Regions from separate parts of the Agrobacterium sp. rho-8.1 genome, predicted to be linked through region 1. Evidence: predicted binding sites of a transcription regulator. Region 1 holds the regulator's gene; each other region holds the start of a gene.
The links. The regulator LexA, encoded in region 1, represses DNA repair genes until DNA is damaged. The targets are predictions, from matches to a motif close to TGTTCNNNNTGTGTTCNG.
Positions count from the first base shown of each region.

Region 2: dnaE (DNA polymerase III subunit alpha) is a predicted target of LexA. The motif match lies at 2,041-2,058, and genes of this name have one in related genera.
Region 3: ruvC (crossover junction endodeoxyribonuclease RuvC) is a predicted target of LexA. The motif match lies at 5,157-5,174, and genes of this name have one in related genera.

Region 1 is NZ_CP192788.1:1,335,294-1,341,775, forward strand. Features, by position in the region: gene RMR21_RS06745 (ComEC/Rec2 family competence protein) at 1-1,262, shown strand, start outside; gene RMR21_RS06750 (glutathione S-transferase family protein) at 1,285-1,962, opposite strand; gene lexA (transcriptional repressor LexA) at 2,361-3,074, opposite strand; gene RMR21_RS06760 (VOC family protein) at 3,279-4,151, shown strand; gene kdsA (3-deoxy-8-phosphooctulonate synthase) at 4,151-4,999, shown strand; gene eno (phosphopyruvate hydratase) at 5,223-6,482, shown strand, end outside.
Region 2 is NZ_CP192788.1:1,183,298-1,189,779, forward strand. Features, by position in the region: gene RMR21_RS05985 (lipoprotein-releasing ABC transporter permease subunit) at 1-1,156, shown strand, start outside; gene RMR21_RS05990 (ABC transporter ATP-binding protein) at 1,172-1,855, shown strand; gene dnaE (DNA polymerase III subunit alpha) at 2,279-5,770, shown strand; gene RMR21_RS06000 (hypothetical protein) at 5,810-6,100, opposite strand; gene RMR21_RS06005 (L,D-transpeptidase family protein) at 6,217-6,482, opposite strand, start outside.
Region 3 is NZ_CP192788.1:2,335,143-2,341,624, reverse strand. Features, by position in the region: gene RMR21_RS11670 (TIGR00282 family metallophosphoesterase) at 1-569, shown strand, start outside; gene RMR21_RS11665 (MBL fold metallo-hydrolase) at 733-1,584, shown strand; gene RMR21_RS11660 (pyridoxamine 5'-phosphate oxidase family protein) at 1,607-2,110, opposite strand; gene RMR21_RS11655 (YebC/PmpR family DNA-binding transcriptional regulator) at 2,356-3,102, shown strand; gene RMR21_RS11650 (DUF3592 domain-containing protein) at 3,258-3,953, shown strand; gene RMR21_RS11645 (LLM class flavin-dependent oxidoreductase) at 3,981-4,982, opposite strand; gene ruvC (crossover junction endodeoxyribonuclease RuvC) at 5,216-5,728, shown strand; gene ruvA (Holliday junction branch migration protein RuvA) at 5,753-6,370, shown strand; gene RMR21_RS11630 (AbrB/MazE/SpoVT family DNA-binding domain-containing protein) at 6,479-6,482, shown strand, end outside.

The sequences.
Region 1 (6,482 bases):
TGTCGGCGATCGTCATCATCCTGATATCACCGCATGAGGTGATGGGCCCAAGCTTCCAGATGTCCTTCGCCGCAACACTTGCGCTGGTTTCCGGTTATGCCGCCTGGAGCAGATGGCGCGGGGACCGAGAACGATTGACAATGGCGCGTCCGCCGTGGTGGTTGTCACTGGGCTCCAAAGCGGCAACCATCATCGGTGGTGTCGTCATCACGTCACTGATCGGTGGCATCTCGACCGCCATCTATTCCATCGAACATTTTCACCGGATCACCGCCTATGGTTTGGCCGCAAACCTTGCCGCCATGCCGATCATGTCGCTCATCGTCATGCCGTTTGGGCTGGTCGGCATGCTGTTGATGCCGTTCGGACTGGATGGGCCCTTTCTCAAGGTCATGGGTTACGGCATGGCGATGGTCATCAAGATAGCCAAGGAAGTATCGAGCTGGGGTGGCGACACAACGATTGGACGCCAGAACGGATGGTTTCTCGCGGTATCGACGACCGGCTTCATGCTGATTGCACTGCTGCGGACACGGCTTGCTCTGATCGGGATTCCCTTCATATTCGCTGGGCTGACGATGCTTGTGACAGAGCAATGGCGCAGCAAGCCGGATGTTTTGATTTACGAAGATGGCTCTCTCGTCGCTCTGCTGTCAAAAGATGCAGTTGCAACCACGAAACAGCGCGGCTCCGGTTTCGTTTATGAGCAGTGGGAAAAAGCACTGCCGCTGCCAGCTCAGCATGTGGGAGCGAAGATTCTGGACACGCCGCAAACGGATGACGACGACGCTGGAGAGACCACGGCTCCATCATCTCGGGGTTTCATTCCTCTGACGGACGCTGAACGAAGAAATGCCACGCAAGACATGGAGACCGCCGCGTCAACCGTCGGATTGTTCACATGCCGTAAAGACATGTGGTGCGTTGCGAAATCGGACAAGGATGTCACGATCGCCGTTGTGTTTAATACTGCCTTCACAGGCACAGCATGCGATATTGCCAGCATCGTGGTGACGACACGCCGATCTCCGTTTTCCGCGTGTCGCTCCGGTGCCCTTCTCATCAGCGCCGATACATTACGACGCACGGGCTCCCTCGAACTTTGGCTTGGACGGAAGGATCAACCCATCGCACGTGCCGAAGCTGCAATGCAGGGACAGAGCCGTCTCTGGACGACGCATCGCACCTACGATTGGCGCAGCAAGAGCTACGATGACGCACTGCCTGACCATATCCAGCAGATGCTGTCTGTCGGCCAATAGGTGCCCGCGCGGGACCATTCACCTATGTGGTGCGCAAGTCTTCCAGCCACTCCCCAGACGCTCGCGCTTCAGCCTCATGCCCGGCATCGCGCCAGACCTCCTGCAGTGCTGCTGTTTGCCATTTCTTCATGGATGGAAGAGACAGAAGCAATTGTTTGTAGGTCTCACTTTTCTCAGACAAACCAGTTCCATAGGTCTGGAACCGAAACGCAACAGGGCAGAAAAAAGCATCGACTGCCGTGAAGGTCTTTCCAGCAAGAAATGGACCTCCGGACACAGAAAGGCCCTGCTGCCATAGAGCATCGATGCGGGAGATGTCATGCTGGAGGTTCCCAGTGATTTGGCGTGGTTTGATCCGCAAGCCGACGCTCATGGGGTGCTGGTTGCGCAGCGCCGAGAAGCCCGCATGCATTTCAGCAACCGCAGACCTGGACCATGCGCGTGCTTTCGCGTGATCGGCCCAAACACCAGGGTGCCGTTCGCCCAAGTATTCGATGATCGAAACGGATTCCCAAATCGTGAGATCACCGTCAACAAGGCATGGGACTTTGCCTGTTGGCGAGAACGACTGGAAGTCGTGAACAGTCTCGCCAAACGGCACCAGTTTTTCCTCGAACGGAATAGCAAGTTCTTGCATCAGAACCCAGGGCCGCAAGGACCAGGAAGAGTAGTTCTTGTTGGTTATGTAAAGTTCATACATCCGAAGCCCCCTGTTGTCAGGACTGTGTTATCGCAGGTCACATGATTGATACAGACGACCTACGAGATCAAAGACTTCAATTTATTTGATGTTGCGCAATCCGGTCTAGTCTGAAAAATGGGTGTCTTCGACATGAATTCCGGGGCAGAGGCAATCATAAAACATCGCTGAAAAAAACATCCAAAGGCGCAAATCGTCATGCGGCCCGTAACGTCATTGTAGTCGCCAAACACACGGGCGGTGACGTGACAGGATCACGCGATGCAAACCGCGATCACGCGACCATCGAGGTCAAGGTTCAATCATCGATAGCGATTTGGGATGACACCAGCGCAGCGGGGGCCACGCTGTTACGAGAAAACGCCAAAGAATTTCGCGAACCAAAACTTGCAATTTGCTCAGTGATAACGGCGAATGAGGCCGACCAGCTTGCCCTGAATCTTTACGCGATCCGGTCCGAAAATACGTGTCTCGTACGCCGGGTTTGCAGCTTCCAATGCAATGGATGCACCCTTGCGGCGGAAACGCTTCAATGTCGCCTCCTCATCATCCACGAGGGCAACGACGATATCGCCGGGGCTTGCTGTGCTTCCGTCGCGAATAATGACGGTATCGCCGTCAAAAATTCCTGCCTCGATCATCGAATCGCCTTTGACCTCAAGCGCATAATGCTCGCCCGAACCCAGCATATCCAAGGGCACGACGACGTCGTGCGTATTGTTCTGAATGGCTGAGATGGGAACGCCTGCTGCGATGCGTCCCATGACAGGAACACTGACGGCGTTGGACATCACGTCATTGGCTGGCGGAGGAGGCTCCGAAGCTTTTGGCTTGCCAAGGCTACCTTCGATCACGCTTGGTGAAAACCCGCGTGGTGGCTTTGCTGGGGGAGTGTAGGACTCAGGAAGCTTGATGACTTCGAGCGCGCGTGCACGATTCGGTAGCCGGCGAATGAACCCGCGTTCTTCCAAGGCTGTTATCAGCCGGTGAATGCCGGATTTCGAGGCGAGATCGAGTGCATCCTTCATTTCATCGAAGGAGGGGGGCACGCCTGATTCTTTCATTCTTTCATGAATGAAGAGAAGCAATTCCTGCTGTTTGCGCGTGAGCATGGACAATACCCTTGGATTTCGAGGCGAAGATTCGCGAAACAAATACAGAACGAACACTATATGTTCCATATGTGTTCTGCAATCCCCTAAAATTTTGTAAAGTTCCTGTCATTGTGTGTCTTTGCGCGTCACATAATCATCCTGTAGGAAATGTTATGCGGCTAGGACGTTGTTTGTCGCCGATAACAGGATGTGGATTTCCAAATGAGTCGCGACATCGATCATCTTGTCCTGCCGGTCTCGAGCTTGGAAGACGCACGTGGACGCCTTTCCTCACTCGGTTTTACCGTCTCTGCGAGTGCCAAACATCCCTTCGGCACAGAGAACGCCTGTGTCTTTTTGAAAGATGGAACCTATTTGGAGCCACTGGCAATCAGCGATGCCGGTACGTATTCGATGAATGCGATGAGCGGGAGCGCCTTCGTCTCAAAGGATAAACGCTTTCGCGATCAGCGTGGCCAGAACGGAATGTCTGCCCTTGTTGCCAAGAGCGAGAATGCCGATTCGGATCACGAGCATTTTATTGCGGCAGGTTTATCCGGCGGAGATCCTTTTTCATTCAGTCGTCCCGTTACATTGCCGGATGGCAATACCTCGCAGGCAAGCTTTCGACTGGCCTTCGCGGGCGACAACGCGAGTGACGTCTTCTTTTTTTCGTGTCAGCGCATAGCAGCACTTCCGGCTGATCGCTCTGACCTCGAGCGCCACAAAAATGGCGTCACCGGTATTCATCAAGTCGTTCTGAGCGCAGACAAGCCAAGCAATTTCACGCGCTTGATAGAGTTGGTTTTCGATGCAACGGCCGTTGGTGAAGGTGAGGAAGAACTTTATGTCCAGGCGTCGAGCGTTGGCATTCGGCTTGTCAGACCGGCGGCAGCCCAGCATTTCTTTGACGCACCTCCGCAAAGTATCGGTCCGGGTTTGAACGGTGAGGCAATTGTCTTTTCGGTATCCGATCTCGCCGTGACAGCAGCCGTGCTTGCTGCTAATGGCGTTGCATACACGCGTAAGGGCGCTCGTGTGCTGGTTCAGCCAGCTTCCGGCCAGGGCGCGATATTTGCTTTCGAGGAGTTATGATGAGCGTTCGCAACAATCTTGATGTCGTCGTCGGCGAAGGTGCCGGACAGGTCACATTCTCCAACACGAAGCGTTTCTCGCTGATCGCTGGCCCTTGCCAGATGGAAAGCCGTGATCATGCCTTCATGATTGCGGAAAACCTCGCCGAACTTTGCGGTAGGCTTGGGATAGGTCTGGTCTACAAGTCCTCCTACGACAAGGCTAACCGCACATCTCTGTCGGGACAGCGAGGCATCGGGATAGAGAAGGCACTGGAGGTCTTTTCCGAGTTGAAACAACAATTCGGCTTCCCGGTTTTGTCCGACATTCACACGGAAGAGCAGTGCGCCACTGTCGCGCCTGTCATCGACATTCTGCAAATCCCTGCTTTCCTTAGCCGACAAACGGACCTTCTAGTTGCCGCCGCCAAGACAGGCCGCGTGATCAACGTCAAGAAGGGCCAGTTTCTAGCGCCCTGGGACATGAAGAACGTTCTGGCCAAGTTGAACGATAGCGGCAACCCGAATGTGCTTTTGTGCGAACGCGGCGCATCGTTCGGTTACAACACGCTTGTGTCCGACATGCGCTCCCTGCCTATCATGGCATCGCTCGGCGCGCCTGTCGTGTTCGATGCGACCCATTCGGTTCAACAGCCGGGCGGGCAGGGCGGCTCAACGGGTGGACAGCGGGAATTCGTGGAAACGCTGTCGCGCGCCGCCGTCGCAGTCGGGATTGCCGGTCTGTTCGTCGAAACGCACGAAGATCCGGACAATGCACCCTCGGATGGCCCTAACATGGTTCATTTGAAAGACATGCCCAAGCTTCTGGAAAAACTTCTGGCCTTCGACGACATCGCGAAATCGGCCTGACGGGTTTTGGCCTCAATCGACTTTTATGGACTACCGGCGCCTGAACGGGCGCCGTCATTGTAATTTCTTGATGGTCGTCTAAAGCGACTGAGGAAATCCAATCGAGTCGTCATCCCGACGCTCTGTTTATCGCGCCACGCATCGTAAAAGCGCTTCACAGTTTTTAGTATGCGCTCTAAGACAGGCAACTGAATATCCTGTTCCAGTCCCAAAGGGAGAGATCATGACAGCCATTACCGACATCATCGCACGCGAAATTCTCGACAGCCGTGGCAACCCGACTGTTGAGGTCGATGTCTATCTCGAAGACGGGTCGTTTGGCCGTGCGGCGGTTCCATCGGGTGCGTCGACGGGTGCGCATGAGGCCGTCGAATTGCGCGACGGTGGCAAGCGTTATCTCGGTAAGGGTGTCGAAAAGGCAGTCGAAGCCGTCAACACGGAAATCTTCGATGCGTTGGGTGGTTTCGATGCTGAAAGCCAGATCCATGTCGACCAGACCCTGATCGAGCTCGATGGCACGCCCAACAAGTCCCGCTTGGGCGCAAACGCCATCCTCGGCGTTTCCCTGGCTGTTGCCAAGGCTGCGGCCGAAACCACCGGCCTGCCACTTTATCGTTATGTTGGCGGCCCCAACGCGCATCTGCTGCCGGTTCCGATGATGAACATCATCAACGGCGGTGCACACGCCGACAATCCGATCGACTTCCAGGAATTCATGATCATGCCGATTGGCGCGGAAAATATCCGTGACGCCGTGCGTATTGGCGCGGAAATCTTCCACGTTCTGAAGAAGGAACTGTCGGCACAGGGTTTCAACACCAATGTGGGTGATGAGGGCGGCTTCGCGCCGGGCCTGAAGAGCGCGCCTGAAGCGCTCGACTTCATCATGAAGTCGGTCGAAAAGGCTGGCTACAAGCCGGGCGATGATGTTGCACTGGCACTCGATTGCGCCTCGACCGAGTTCTTCAAGAACGGCAAATACGAGATGGAAGGCGAGGGCCGTACGCTCGAGCCGGAAGCCATGGCGGATTACCTTGCCGAACTCGCAGGCAAATATCCGATCATCTCCATCGAAGACGGCATGGCCGAAGACGATTGGGATGGCTGGAAATACCTGACGGACAAGATCGGCTCCAAGGTTCAGCTTGTCGGCGACGATCTTTTCGTCACCAACTCCGCGCGCCTCCGTGACGGTATCAAGATGGGTGTGGCCAACTCCATCCTCGTCAAGGTCAACCAGATCGGTTCGCTGACGGAAACGCTCGACGCGGTTGAGACGGCACACAAGGCTGGCTACACCGCCGTCATGTCTCACCGCTCCGGTGAAACGGAAGATTCAACGATTGCCGATCTTGCCGTTGCGACCAACTGCGGACAGATCAAGACCGGCTCGCTCTCGCGCTCCGACCGTCTGGCCAAGTACAACCAGTTGATCCGCATCGAAGAAATGCTCGGTCCGCAGGCCGCTTACGCAGGTCGTTCG
Region 2 (6,482 bases), 150 kb from region 1:
CGTCGGCATCATGCTGGGCGTGGCAACGCTCATCATCGTCATGGCGGTGATGAACGGTTTCCGCACGGAGCTGATTTCCCGCATTCTCGGTATTAACGGCCACATGATCGTCCAGCCCATCGACGCGCCGTTGAAGGACTATGACGATCTCGCCAAGAAATTCGCCGCCGTTCCCGGTGTCACCATGGCGCTGCCATTGGTCGAGGGACAGACGCTGGCCTCTGGTCGCGGCGGTGCGGGCAGTGGCGCTCTGGTGCGCGGCGTCCGTTCTGAAGACATCGAGAAGATCAAGGAAGTCTCCGGCAACATCAAGACCGGCGATCTCGTCGGTTACATGTCGGGGCAGGGTGTCCTGGTCGGCTCTCGGCTCGCGTCTTCGCTCGGAGTGACAGCAGGCGACCAGATTACCCTGATATCACCGGAAGGTGACGTGACCCCGATGGGCGTCAATCCGCGTGTCAAATCCTACACGATCTCGGGCGTGTTCGAGATTGGCATGTCGGAATATGACGCGTCGATGATCTATATGCCGCTTTCCGAGGCGCAGCTTTATTTCAACGCCGAAGGCATCGTCCAGTCTATCGAGCTCTTCGTCACGCACCCGGATAATGTCGATGGCATCAGGCCATTGGTTGAAGCGGCAGCGGGACGACAGATCTATATCACCGACTGGCGACAGCGAAACCAGACGTTCTTTTCCGCCCTTCAGGTGGAGCGAAACGTGATGTTCATGATCCTGACGCTCATCGTCCTGGTGGCCGCCCTCAACATCATTTCCGGCCTCATCATGCTGGTGAAGGACAAGGGCAGTGACATCGCGATTCTGCGAACGATGGGCGCCAGCGCCGGCTCCATCATGCGCATCTTCTTCATGACGGGCGCGGCCATCGGCATCGTCGGCACATTTGCGGGCGTTGGCCTCGGCGTTCTCGTCTGCCTCAATGTAGAATCGATCCGCCAGTTCTTCTCGTGGATTTCAGGCACCGTGCTGTTCGATCCGCAGCTCTATTTCCTCAGCCAGCTTCCGGCGGAAATGCAACTGAGCGAGACGATGACGGTCGTCATCATGGCGCTGGGCCTGTCATTCCTGGCAACGATCTTTCCGGCCTGGCGGGCTTCCAAGCTCGACCCTGTCCAGGCCCTGCGTTACGAATAAGGACCGCATCACACCATGGCACAGAAAATAGCGTTGCGGCTCAAGGGCGTGGAACGGACATACGGGCAGGGCGAGCACAGCCTGTCTATTTTGAAGAATGCCGATCTGGAGTTGAGGAGCGGCGAGATCGTCGCGCTTGTCGCGCCGTCCGGCACCGGCAAATCCACGCTGCTGCATCTGGCGGGCCTCTTGGAACACCCGGATGCTGGCGAAGTCTTCGTCAACGGAAGGTCCTGCGGCGACCTTACGGACGAACAGCGCACTCTGATCCGTCGCAGCGATATCGGCTTCGTCTACCAGTTCCACCATTTGCTGCCGGAATTCACCGCGCTCGAAAACATCATGATGCCGCAGCTCATTTTAGGCCTACCGCATTCCGAGGCCAAGGAACGTGCCAGCGCGCTTCTCGATTACATGCGCATCGGCCATCGCGGCGATCACCGCCCGTCCGAATTGTCAGGCGGAGAGCAGCAGCGTGTCGCCATCGCCCGCGCGGTCGCCAACGCGCCGCTTCTGCTTCTGGCAGACGAGCCGACCGGTAACCTCGATCCGGAAACGGCGTCCTATGTATTTGGTGCACTGGAAGCACTGGTTCGCCAGTCGGGTCTCGCGGCCCTGATCGCCACCCACAACCACGAGCTCGCAGGTCGCATGGACCGTCGTGTGACATTGAACGAAGGCAAGATCGTCGAGTTCTGATCGCCGCCGCTGCTCGGCAGCTTAAGCTCCCATTTTTTTTGGCAAACCCTGCGCACCACCATGTTGCGCAGGGTTTTTCGTTTGGGAGTCAACGGTTTGGAACGAATCGCATGCGGAACCATCACGACTCCACGTGCGTTGACAAGACGAAGCATGAAAATAAGCAGTTGACAGTGAAACGAAATGAGAACAAAGTTAGAACATAAAGAGTATGGAGAGACAAATGACCGACATCATCCGTGACATCGCCGCCTTCGCTTCCATCGCCGTTTTCGTTGCCAGCTTCTCGGTTATCCTCACTTCCATGTGATGTGCCATCGTCGTTTCTAACGGAAATGGCATGTAAAGATGAACTGAGGCAGTGGACTTTGCCTCTGGAAAATCCGAAAATCCCCCGGACTCAGAATGGCGGGATTGTGTAAGATGGGCGAGATTTCAGCAAACGGCAGCATGGCCGGAAAAATCTTGAAGACGCCCGGCTTCGTTCACCTTCGGGTGCACTCTGCCTATTCCCTGCTCGAGGGCGCATTGCCATTGAAAAGGATCATGGCCAAGGCCTTGGCCGATAGCCAGCCTGCCATCGCGATTACCGACACGAACAATCTTTTCATCGCGCTGGAGTTTTCCGAAAAAGCGCGTGACGAGGGCCTGCAGCCGATCATCGGCTGCCAGATGTCCATCGATATGCAGGATGCCTCCGATGACAAGCGCGGGCAGAACAATCTTGCGAAGCTGCCGTCCATCGTCGTGCTTGCCGCAGACGCGCAGGGCTATGAGCGGCTGGTCGATCTGATCAGCCGTGCCTATCTCGATGGTGAAACTGCGGGTTCCGTTTGCATCACCAAGGCGTGGCTGGAAGAGGCCGACAATTCCGGTCTTATCGTTTTGACCGGTGCCTCAGGTGGGCCTATCGATATGTCTCTGAAGGAGGGGCATGTCTCCCAGGCGACGAAACGACTCTTGGCCCTGAAAAGCCTGTTTGGTGATCGTCTCTATATCGAGTTGCAGCGTCAGGGAAATTTTGATCGCGCGCATGAGCGCCGCATGATGGCGCTGGCCTATGAGCACGACCTGCCTCTCGTTGCCACCAACGAGGCGTTTTTTCCGTCACGTTCCGATTATGATGCCCATGATGCACTGATGGCCGTCGCCCATAACGCCATTGTTTCCGATGATAGCCGCTTTCGTCTGACACCGGACCATTATCTCAAGAGCCGCGACGAGATGATGGCGTTGTTTGCCGATATTCCGGAAGCGCTGGAAAATACCGTCGAGATCGCGCAACGCTGCTCTTACGTGCTCAAGAAGCGCGGGCCGATCCTGCCGCGTTTTACCGGCGCGAGTGAAGACCCGGACGAAGCTGACCGTGCCGAAGGTGCTGAACTGCGACGTCAGGCCATGGAAGGTCTGGACCAGCGGTTGGCCACGCTGGGTATGGCGCCGGGTTATATCGAGCAGGAGTACCGGGACCGTCTGGACTTCGAACTGGGCGTCATCGAGCGCATGAAGTTTCCGGGCTACTTTCTCATCGTTGCCGACTTCATCAAATGGGCCAAGAACCAGGATATCCCGGTCGGTCCCGGTCGTGGTTCTGGTGCTGGCTCGCTGGTGGCCTATGCACTGACCATCACCGACGTCGATCCGCTTCGCTTCTCGCTGCTGTTCGAACGCTTCCTCAACCCGGAACGCGTATCGATGCCCGACTTCGATATCGACTTCTGCCAGGACCGCCGCGAAGAGGTGATCCGCTACGTTCAGAAAAAGTATGGACGGGAGCAGGTGGCGCAGATCATCACCTTCGGTTCGCTGCAAGCGCGTGCCGCGTTGCGCGACGTCGGTCGCGTGCTCGAAATGCCATACGGTCAGGTCGACCGAATCTGCAAGCTGGTGCCCAACAATCCGGCCAATCCGACGACGCTGTCCAAGGCCATCGAGGAAGAGCCCCGCTTTCAGGAAGAGGCAGACAAGGAGCCGGTCGTTGCCCGGCTTCTTGATATCGCCCAGAAAATCGAAGGACTTTACCGCCACGCATCCACCCACGCCGCCGGTATCGTCATTGGTGACCGGCCGCTGTCCAAGCTCGTGCCGATGTATCGCGACCCGCGCTCGGATATGCCCGTCACCCAGTTCAACATGAAGTGGGTGGAAAGCGCCGGTCTGGTCAAATTCGACTTTCTCGGCCTGAAAACGCTGACCGTTCTCAAGGTTGCCGTGGACTTCGTTGCTAGACGGGGTTCAACCGTCGATCTGGCGGCCATTCCGCTAGAGGACGCGAAAACCTACGAGATGCTGTCGCGTGGTGAAACCATCGGCGTGTTCCAGGTGGAAAGTGCCGGCATGCGCAAGGCGCTGATCGGCATGCGGCCCGACTGCATCGAGGACATTATCGCGCTGGTGGCGCTGTATCGCCCGGGTCCGATGGAAAACATTCCGGTCTACAATGCCCGCAAGCATGGCGAAGAAGAGATCGAATCGATCCACCCGACCATCGACAATCTGCTGAAAGAAACGCAGGGCGTGATCGTCTATCAGGAGCAGGTGATGCAGATCGCCCAGGTTCTGTCCGGCTACTCGCTGGGCGAAGCCGATCTTCTGCGCCGCGCCATGGGTAAGAAGATCAAGGAGGAGATGGACCAGCAGCGCGAACGTTTCGTCGAGGGCGCGATGCGCAACGATGTCTCGAAGGCGCAGTCCAACACCATCTTCGACCTGCTTGCGAAGTTCGCGAATTACGGCTTCAACAAATCCCACGCCGCCGCCTACGCCATTGTCTCTTATCAGACAGCTTATATGAAGGCGCATTTCCCGGTGGAGTTCCTCGCGGCCTCCATGACGCTGGATATGGCCAACACTGAAAAATTGAATGATTTCCGCCAGGATGCGGGCCGCATGGGCATCGAGATCGTCGCGCCGTCGGTGCAGACATCGCACCGCCGGTTCGAGCCGGGCGAAAACCGCATCTATTATTCGCTGGCCGCGCTGAAGGGCGTGGGCGAGGGTGCGGTCGATCACATCGTGGACGTGCGCGGCGAAAAGCCCTTCAACAGCCTTGAGGATTTCTGCCTGCGGATCGACCCAAAACAGGTCAACCGCCGCGTGCTGGAAAGCCTAATCAACGCCGGGGCCTTCGATTGTTTTGGCAGAGATCGCGCCGAACTCCTGGGCGGGCTCGACCGCATCATCGGTTATTCGCAGCGCGCGCAGGAAAGTCGCGTCACCGGCCAGCACGATATGTTCGGTTCGGGCGCTGCCACCGGTCCGGAAAAACTCATTCTGCCTGCTTTTCAGCCTTGGCTCGCTTCGGAAAAGCTGCTGCGCGAATATCAGGTCCTCGGCTTTTATCTCACCGCCCACCCGCTCGATACCTACCGCGCCATCCTCGACAAGCTGCGTGTTCAGAACATTTCCGATTTCACGGCAGCGGTGAAACAGGGCGCGACAGCTGGGCGTCTGGCAGGTACTGTCACCGGCAAGCAGGAACGCAAGACGAGAACCGGCAACAAGATGGGAATCGCCACCTTCTCGGATGCGTCAGGCCAATACGAGGCGGTACTGTTTTCCGAAGGGCTGGCCCAATACCGCGAATTGCTGGAAGTTGGAAAATCCCTTGTTATCACAGTGCAGGCGGAAGAACGTCCCGAGGGCATAGGCCTTCGCATCCAGACCGCACAATCTCTCGAAGAAAAATCCGTCCAGATGCAAAAGGCGCTTCGCGTCTATGTGCGCGATTCCGGGCCTCTGAAAAGCCTCGTTCACCACCTCAACAGGGGCGATGGATCGGTCTATTTCATCGTCATCAAGGACGATGGCCAACGCGAAATTGAAGTGGAGCTCCCCGGCAAATATCGTATTTCGCCGGAGATCGGGGCGGCATTCAGATCCGCGAACGGTGTCATCGACGTCGAGTTGATCTGATGTGAGATCAACGGCTTGCACGCCGAAGCTGATTCAGTTTCAGAACAGGCTGTTGGTCGGATAGGCATTTCTGCCGCGATCAATAAAGCCGTGGCGGGAAAGGCACGCGCGGAGCGCCGTGTTGTAATAGAGCGTCGTGTTGTAGGCTGTTCCGCGCGGTGGCGTGCTGGCTTCTGCGGTGCATGTCACGAGCGCCCGGTCATAAACCTGCACGAGAATGGGGTCGCTCGTCACATCGGGACCCGCATAGACGCTGTAATTTTGAGGGGATTCTGCGGCCGATACGCAGGCCAGTCCGAGAATTGCAGCGGCTACATATTGAATGTTCATGGGTTGCCTCCAAGCGTCAGGTTGTGAATCCTGAACGCCGTTGCAGACATTCAGGTTCCAGCCTCGCACAGCTTGCGGTGGCGTCCTGCAGCTTAAGCGTTGCCTGTCGGCAGCAATCAGTCGCGCGTGATGGTGATGAAATCCGTGCCGTCGCCGGTTTCCAGACCGTGGCTGAGATCGGCAACGGTCATTGAGCTTCCGATCGTAAGGTCGGCTTCCAGCTTTTCTCGAAGATCGGCTGGAATATCGATACGATCGAGAACCGCACTCAGCTGATCGGACCCTTCCGGTGCGTCACTTTCGATGCCCAACCGTTTGCGCGCAGCGGCTGGCAGATGATTTTCCAGTGTCAGTCCGTTCCATTCCGCCTTGCCATTACTAT
Region 3 (6,482 bases), 1.0 Mb from region 1:
TGCGGCCTGCCAATTATCCGAAGGGAACGCCGGGCAAGGGTTCGGGTCTGTTCTACGGCCGCAACGGCGCCCGCATTCTCGTCGCCAACATCATGGGTCGCGTCTTCATGCACCCGGAATTGGACGATCCATTTTCCTCGGCAGAAAGCATTCTGGGCGCCTGCCCGCTGGGTGAGCAGGCGGATGCCATCATCTTTGATTTCCACGCCGAGGCGACCAGCGAAAAGCAGTGCTTTGGCCATTTTGTCGACGGTCGCGCAAGCTTTGTCGTGGGCACCCATACCCACGTGCCAACGGCTGATGCGCAGATCTTGAACGGTGGCACGGCCTATATGTCGGATGCCGGCATGTGCGGCGATTACGATTCTTCCCTTGGTATGGAAAAGGAAGAACCGATCAACCGCTTCATCTCGAAAATGCCGAAAGGCCGGTTTGAAGCTGCCAGCGGACCTGCAACGATCTGCGGCGTGGGCGTCGAGATTTCCGACCGAACAGGTCTTGCCGAAAAGATAGCGCCTCTGCGGATCGGGCCGAGGCTTGCAGAGACGGTCCCGCCATTCTGGGTTTGATTGCGTTTGTGCGTAGAGGCGTTTGAAGTCTTGCAAAGAGCTCGGCCTTACTCGTCTTACCTCAAATGACGTGAATGTGAGCGTCCGGACCTGATCGACTCTTTACGATGCCGGCACCTTGCCGCATCGTGCTGACCATTCACCTTGTGAAGGGAGTGGCGTAATGCTTCGCATGCTGATGCTCGCATTGACCGGATTTCTGTTGGGTGCAGCCTCGACGCAGGCCCAGCAACAGCCAAGTCGCCCCTCCATCAATCGCCCGCCAATCAGTCAATGCCAAGCTATCGCGCAGTCAATGCCCGGGGCCACTTTTGCGCGCTTCAAACCTTCCGATGTGCAGCGCATCCAAGCCACCAAGGAAGAGGTGAAAATCCAGTATATTGGTCACTCGACCTTTCTGATCACCTCACCGGATGGTGTGACGATCGCGACGGATTATAACGGTGTCTATCTGCCACCTGTAACGCCCGATGTCGTGACGATGAACAACGCTCATTCAACGCACTATACGTTATATCCCGACCCCTCGATCAAAAACGTGCTGCATGGCTGGAGCGATGTGCCTGGCGAGAAGGCCGTCCATAAACTGCAGGTAGGGGATGTCTATATTCGCAATGTCACGTCCGATATTCGCAATCGCTGGGGTGGTGGCGGCTTGCTGCAAAAGGACGGGAATTCGATCTTTATCTTCGAGGTGGCGGGCCTTTGCATCGGCCATCTCGGTCATCTTCATTACGAGTTGACGGAGACCCAATATGCCGAGATCGGACGTCTCGATATCTTGATGGTGCCCGTTGACGGAGGGCTGACGATGGGAGCGGATAGCATGAGCCGTATCGTCAAACGGCTGCGATCTGCGCTGATCCTGCCCATGCACCAGCCGAGCGGTCTCGAGCAATTCCTGGTGACGTTCGGTCCCCAATTCAAGATCGCTTACGCCAGCGATCCTGTCATCAGCGTCTCCATGCGAAGTCTTCCCCGCCAGCCGCAAATTCTGGTGCCACAAGGCATGTGAATGAGCGGTGGCGGGGATAGTGTTATGCGAAGGTCAGATGCTGACGCACGCCGATATCCGGCATCTTGTCGTCGGACAGGTTCGCCTTGGCGATTTCCCAGCCGAATTTCAGCGTGCTGTCGGTGGATGCCCAGATTTCAGCATCGTCTACGTGCAAAGCAAGCATCGTCAGATCAGGGTCACTCTTGCCGTGTTCATACCATGCGGCGGTGACGGAATTCCAGTATTCGTCGAGCTTCGTCTTGTCCTCGCGCACTTCCAGCATGCCAGACAGGCACGCATGGTAATCGTGGTCCTTACCGATGACGCAGAAATGGGCGCGGGCACCGGATTTCAGCGTCTGGACGAGATCTGCGCTTTTCTTGGTGAAAAACCAGATGGTGTTGGTCTTGGGATCAGCGTGGGGCGCCATTGGCTGCATGTGGTTGTGAAAGCCTTCAAGGCCCAGCATCCCGGCATGCACGGAATTGATTTCGTCCCAAAGCTGACGGGCAGGGGCTTCGCGTGCTTCACTCAGACTGACCATTGATGTGTCTCCTTCACGTTTCTCATTATCGGTCACGATAGCTAAGCAAGGCTGCCCGCTTCGTCCTGGTAACCAAACGAAGAGAGTACATTTCAGTTCCCTTAGATGTGGCCCCTCAGCCCTGACAACCGCTTGCGGCTCCACGTCTCATGTGTTGCGAGAAGAGTGGGCATCTGGGCTTGAACAGCCGGGCCATCGCACTTATAAGCACCGCAATCCAAACAAACGATCCGATCAGGGGTGCCATGGCCGGCCATTCACAGTTCAAGAACATCATGCATCGCAAGGGAAAACAGGATTCGATCCGTTCGAAGATGTTCTCCAAACTTGCGCGTGAAATCACCGTTGCTGCGAAGTCCGGTCTGCCGGATGTCAGCATGAATGCGGCTTTGCGTCTGGCTGTCCAGAACGCCAAGGCGCAGTCCATGCCCAAGGACAATATCGACCGCGCTATCAAGAAGGCATCCGGTGCGGATGCAGAAAACTACGATTATGTGCGTTACGAAGGTTATGGTCCAGGCGGCACGGCGGTCATCGTCGAAGCGCTGACGGACAATCGCAACCGCACGGCGTCAAACGTCCGCTCGATCTTCACCAAGGCTGGTGGTGCGCTGGGTGAAACCGGTTCGGTGTCCTTCTCCTTCGACCGCGTTGGCGAAATCACCTACAAGGCCTCTGTCGGCGATGCCGATACCGTCATGGAAGCGGCGATCGAAGCTGGTGCCGACGACGTCGAAAGCAGCGAAGACGGCCACACGATCATCTGCGGTTTCGAAGCGATGAACGAGGTGTCCAAGGCTCTCGAAGCGGTTCTCGGGGAAGCTGACAGCGTCAAATCCATCTGGAAGCCACAGAACACGGTACCCGTGGATGAGGAAAAAGCGCAGTCGCTGATGAAGCTGATCGACAACCTGGAAGACGACGACGACGTTCAGAGCGTCTATTCGAACTTCGAAGTATCGGAAGAGATCATGGCCAGGCTTTCGGCCTGATGTGTCTCACTCCTATTGTTTTGAAGCCCCTCGGCAGCAATGCCGGGGGGCATTTCTTTATGGTGCCCTCGTCATACGATAAATATAATTTCCACCCTTGGTTTAATTTTTCTTTTGTCTTACCCTTCAAACGCATGCGGAAAGGGAGGCGGAGCGTGAACAAGATTATCAAGCTGTTTGGATGGAGCTTTCTCGTTTTTGGGCTCGTCTTTGCCGCAATCGGCGTCGGCATGTTGCATGAGGACAGACAGTTTGCGGCAAGGGCCTTGCGGGCCGAAGGCGTCGTCTCAGACCTCGTTCGCAAGAGAGACGAAACCGGCTACACCGCCATCGTTCGCTTTACCGATGCCAAAGGCCAGCCGCAGGAAATGGCAGACCGCGTGATATCTTCTCCGCCGCGTTTCTCGCGGGGGGAAGCGGTCACTATTCTCTACGACCCGCTATCGCCATCCGGCGCCATCATCAACGATATGATGGGCCGCTACTTTCTGCCCGGCATGTTTGGCGGTTTTGGGCTCCTGTTCTCCCTCATTGGCGGCGGCACGCTTTTTGTGATTCTGCTGAAGAAACGTCGCACTGCCTGGCTGCTGCGCTTCGGCCAGCCGGTGGAGGCGGAGTTCCTGCATGTTTTCCGTGATGAAAGGGTGGTCGTTAACGGTGCCAATCCGTTCCGGGTCGTCACGCAGGGAACCGACCCGAAGACCGGTCGTACGAGGCGTTATGAAAGTGGAGCTATCTGGGTAGACCCCACCGCTGAGTTGGAGGGACGAAAACTCCGTGTCTTGACCGATCCAAAAAATTCCGAGCGATACATCGTCGATTTGAGCGATGTCGTGGGCGACCCCTTATGAAAGAAGGATCGCCCTGACGACTGGCGATCAGGCAGCTTGTCTCAACTCGCTGCGGACGTCGGCGAACACCTCGACGGAGCGAAGCCGTTTCTGAATATCGTGAACGGGCATGGAGACGATCAGTTCGTCTGCACCAGTGGCGGACAGGAACTCACCGAGTTTGTGTTCGACCGTCGCATGGGAGCCGACAACCGCGTATCTCAGCGTATGATCGACCGTGATGCGCTCCATGTCGCTCCAATAGTCATCCATGCTTTCGACCGGCCGTGGAAACTGGCTTCGGATATTCTTTCGCAGGTTGACGAATTGCTGTTGCGCTGAAGTGAACAGGTGCTCTGCTTCAGCGTCCGTGTCAGCGCCCACGCCCATCACGCCAACCATTACATAGGGTTTTTTCAGCGTTGCCGACGGCTGGAAGCGCTCACGGTAAATGGCGATGGCGTCCATCAGCATATCGGGCGCAAAATGCGACGCGAAGGAATAGGGCAGACCGAGCATCGCTGCCAGATGCGCGCTGTAGGTACTGGAACCCAACAGCCAGATCGGCACATTGGAGTTCATTCCGGGTACAGACAGGATCATCTGGTCTGGCTGCGGTGCACCCAGATATTGTTGCAGTTCGATAATATCATGCGGGAAGTTTTCAGCACCGGCATCGAGATTGCGTCTCAACGCGCGCGCCGTGCGCATGTCTGTGCCGGGTGCGCGACCGAGACCGAGATCGACGCGGCCTGGCAGCAAGGCATCCAGCGTGCCGAATTGTTCAGCGATAACGAGCGGCGAATGGTTGGGAAGCATGACGCCGCCGGAGCCGACTCGGATGCGCGATGTCGCGGCGCCGACATGGGCGATGACGATGGCAGTGGCGGCGCTGGCGATGCCAGGCATGCCGTGGTGTTCGGCCAGCCAGATGCGCTCGTAACCTTGTTCTTCGGCCTTAATGGCCATGCGGCGCGAATTCTCAAGCGCCTTGCTCGCGTTCTCGCCTTCACCGATGGGCGACAGATCGAGAATGGAAAAGGGAATCATAGGACGCTCCTGATGCGTTTCGTGTTGTGAAAGATGTAAGTTTTGTGGCCAAATTTGCCAGTGCAATCGCGCCGAATTGAACGATGGATCAAAAAAAACTGGTGCAGATATGCGGCGGTGGATAGAGCCCGTCTTGATCAGTCTACCCGAGAGCGTTCGCATGACCTTTTGCAATGTTGTCGTTTTGTTCACTTATCGCTGGCAGGTTTTGCGCCTGAACGGTAGGGTGCCACATGACAAATGCGATTCGAATTATCGGGATTGACCCAGGGCTTCGGCGAATGGGCTGGGGCATCATAGAAACGCTGGGCAACAGCCTGCGTTTTGTGGCCTCCGGGACAGTCACGTCCGATGGCGATATGGACTTGGCGTCGCGCCTGTGCCAGTTGCATGATGGCCTGTCCGAAATCGTCCATTCCCACCAACCGCACGAGGCGGCGGTGGAACAGACCTTCGTCAACAAGGATGCTGTGGCAACGCTGAAGCTTGGTCAGGCACGCGGTATCGCGATGCTGGTTCCGGCACGCGCGGGTCTTCCGGTAGCGGAATATGCACCGAATGCCGTCAAGAAAGCCGTGATCGGTGTCGGGCATGGTGAAAAGCAGCAGATTCACATGATGTTGAAAATTTTGATGCCGAAGGCGGAGTTCAAGGGTAATGACGCGGCTGATGCGCTTGCCATCGCCATTTGCCACGCACACAACAGAGCAGGCGAGCGCATGCGCCGCGTGCTGGCCGCAAGCTGATTTCCTCTTTTCACAGGCATTCCCATGATTGGAAAACTCAAAGGCACGATCGATGAAATCGGCGATGACCATGTGGTCGTCGATGTTCACGGTGTCTGTTACGTGGCCTACTGTTCGGCGCGCACCCTGTCGCGCCTGGGTTCCGCAGGCGAGGCCGTGGTCCTCTTCATCGAGACCTATGTGCGCGAAGACCAGTTGCGGCTGTTCGGGTTCCTGACCGCGCTGGAGCGGGAGTGGTTCAACCTGTTGCAGAGCGTTCAGGGTGTCGGTGCCAAGGTCGCGTTAGCCGTCCTGTCGACGCTCACGCCATCCGAGCTTGCCAACGCGATTGCCCTTCAAGACAAGGTCGTCGTGTCGCGTGCGCCCGGCGTCGGGCCGAAAGTTGCCGTGCGTATCGTTACAGAGCTTCGCAACAAGGCTCCTGCCTTTGCCGGGGAGGCATCGTCCTCCATCGGCTTCAAGCAGGAACTGGGCGAAGGGGTCGCATCCGCGCCGGTGGCGGATGCCGTCTCCGCACTTACCAATCTCGGCTATTCCCGCGATCAGGCCGCCAACGCGGTTGCTGCGGCGCTGAAGAACGGTGGGGAGGGTGGAGATAGTGCGAAACTCATCCGGTTGGGATTGAGGGAGCTTTCGCGGTAATGTCAGATTGATGTTCTGTTGGAGAAATGATAAAATTTCCTACAATTGCGATTTTCTCGGAGGATTTTTGATTTGGGGTGGGAATTAACGCTTTCGTCCAAAGGGCAAGTGA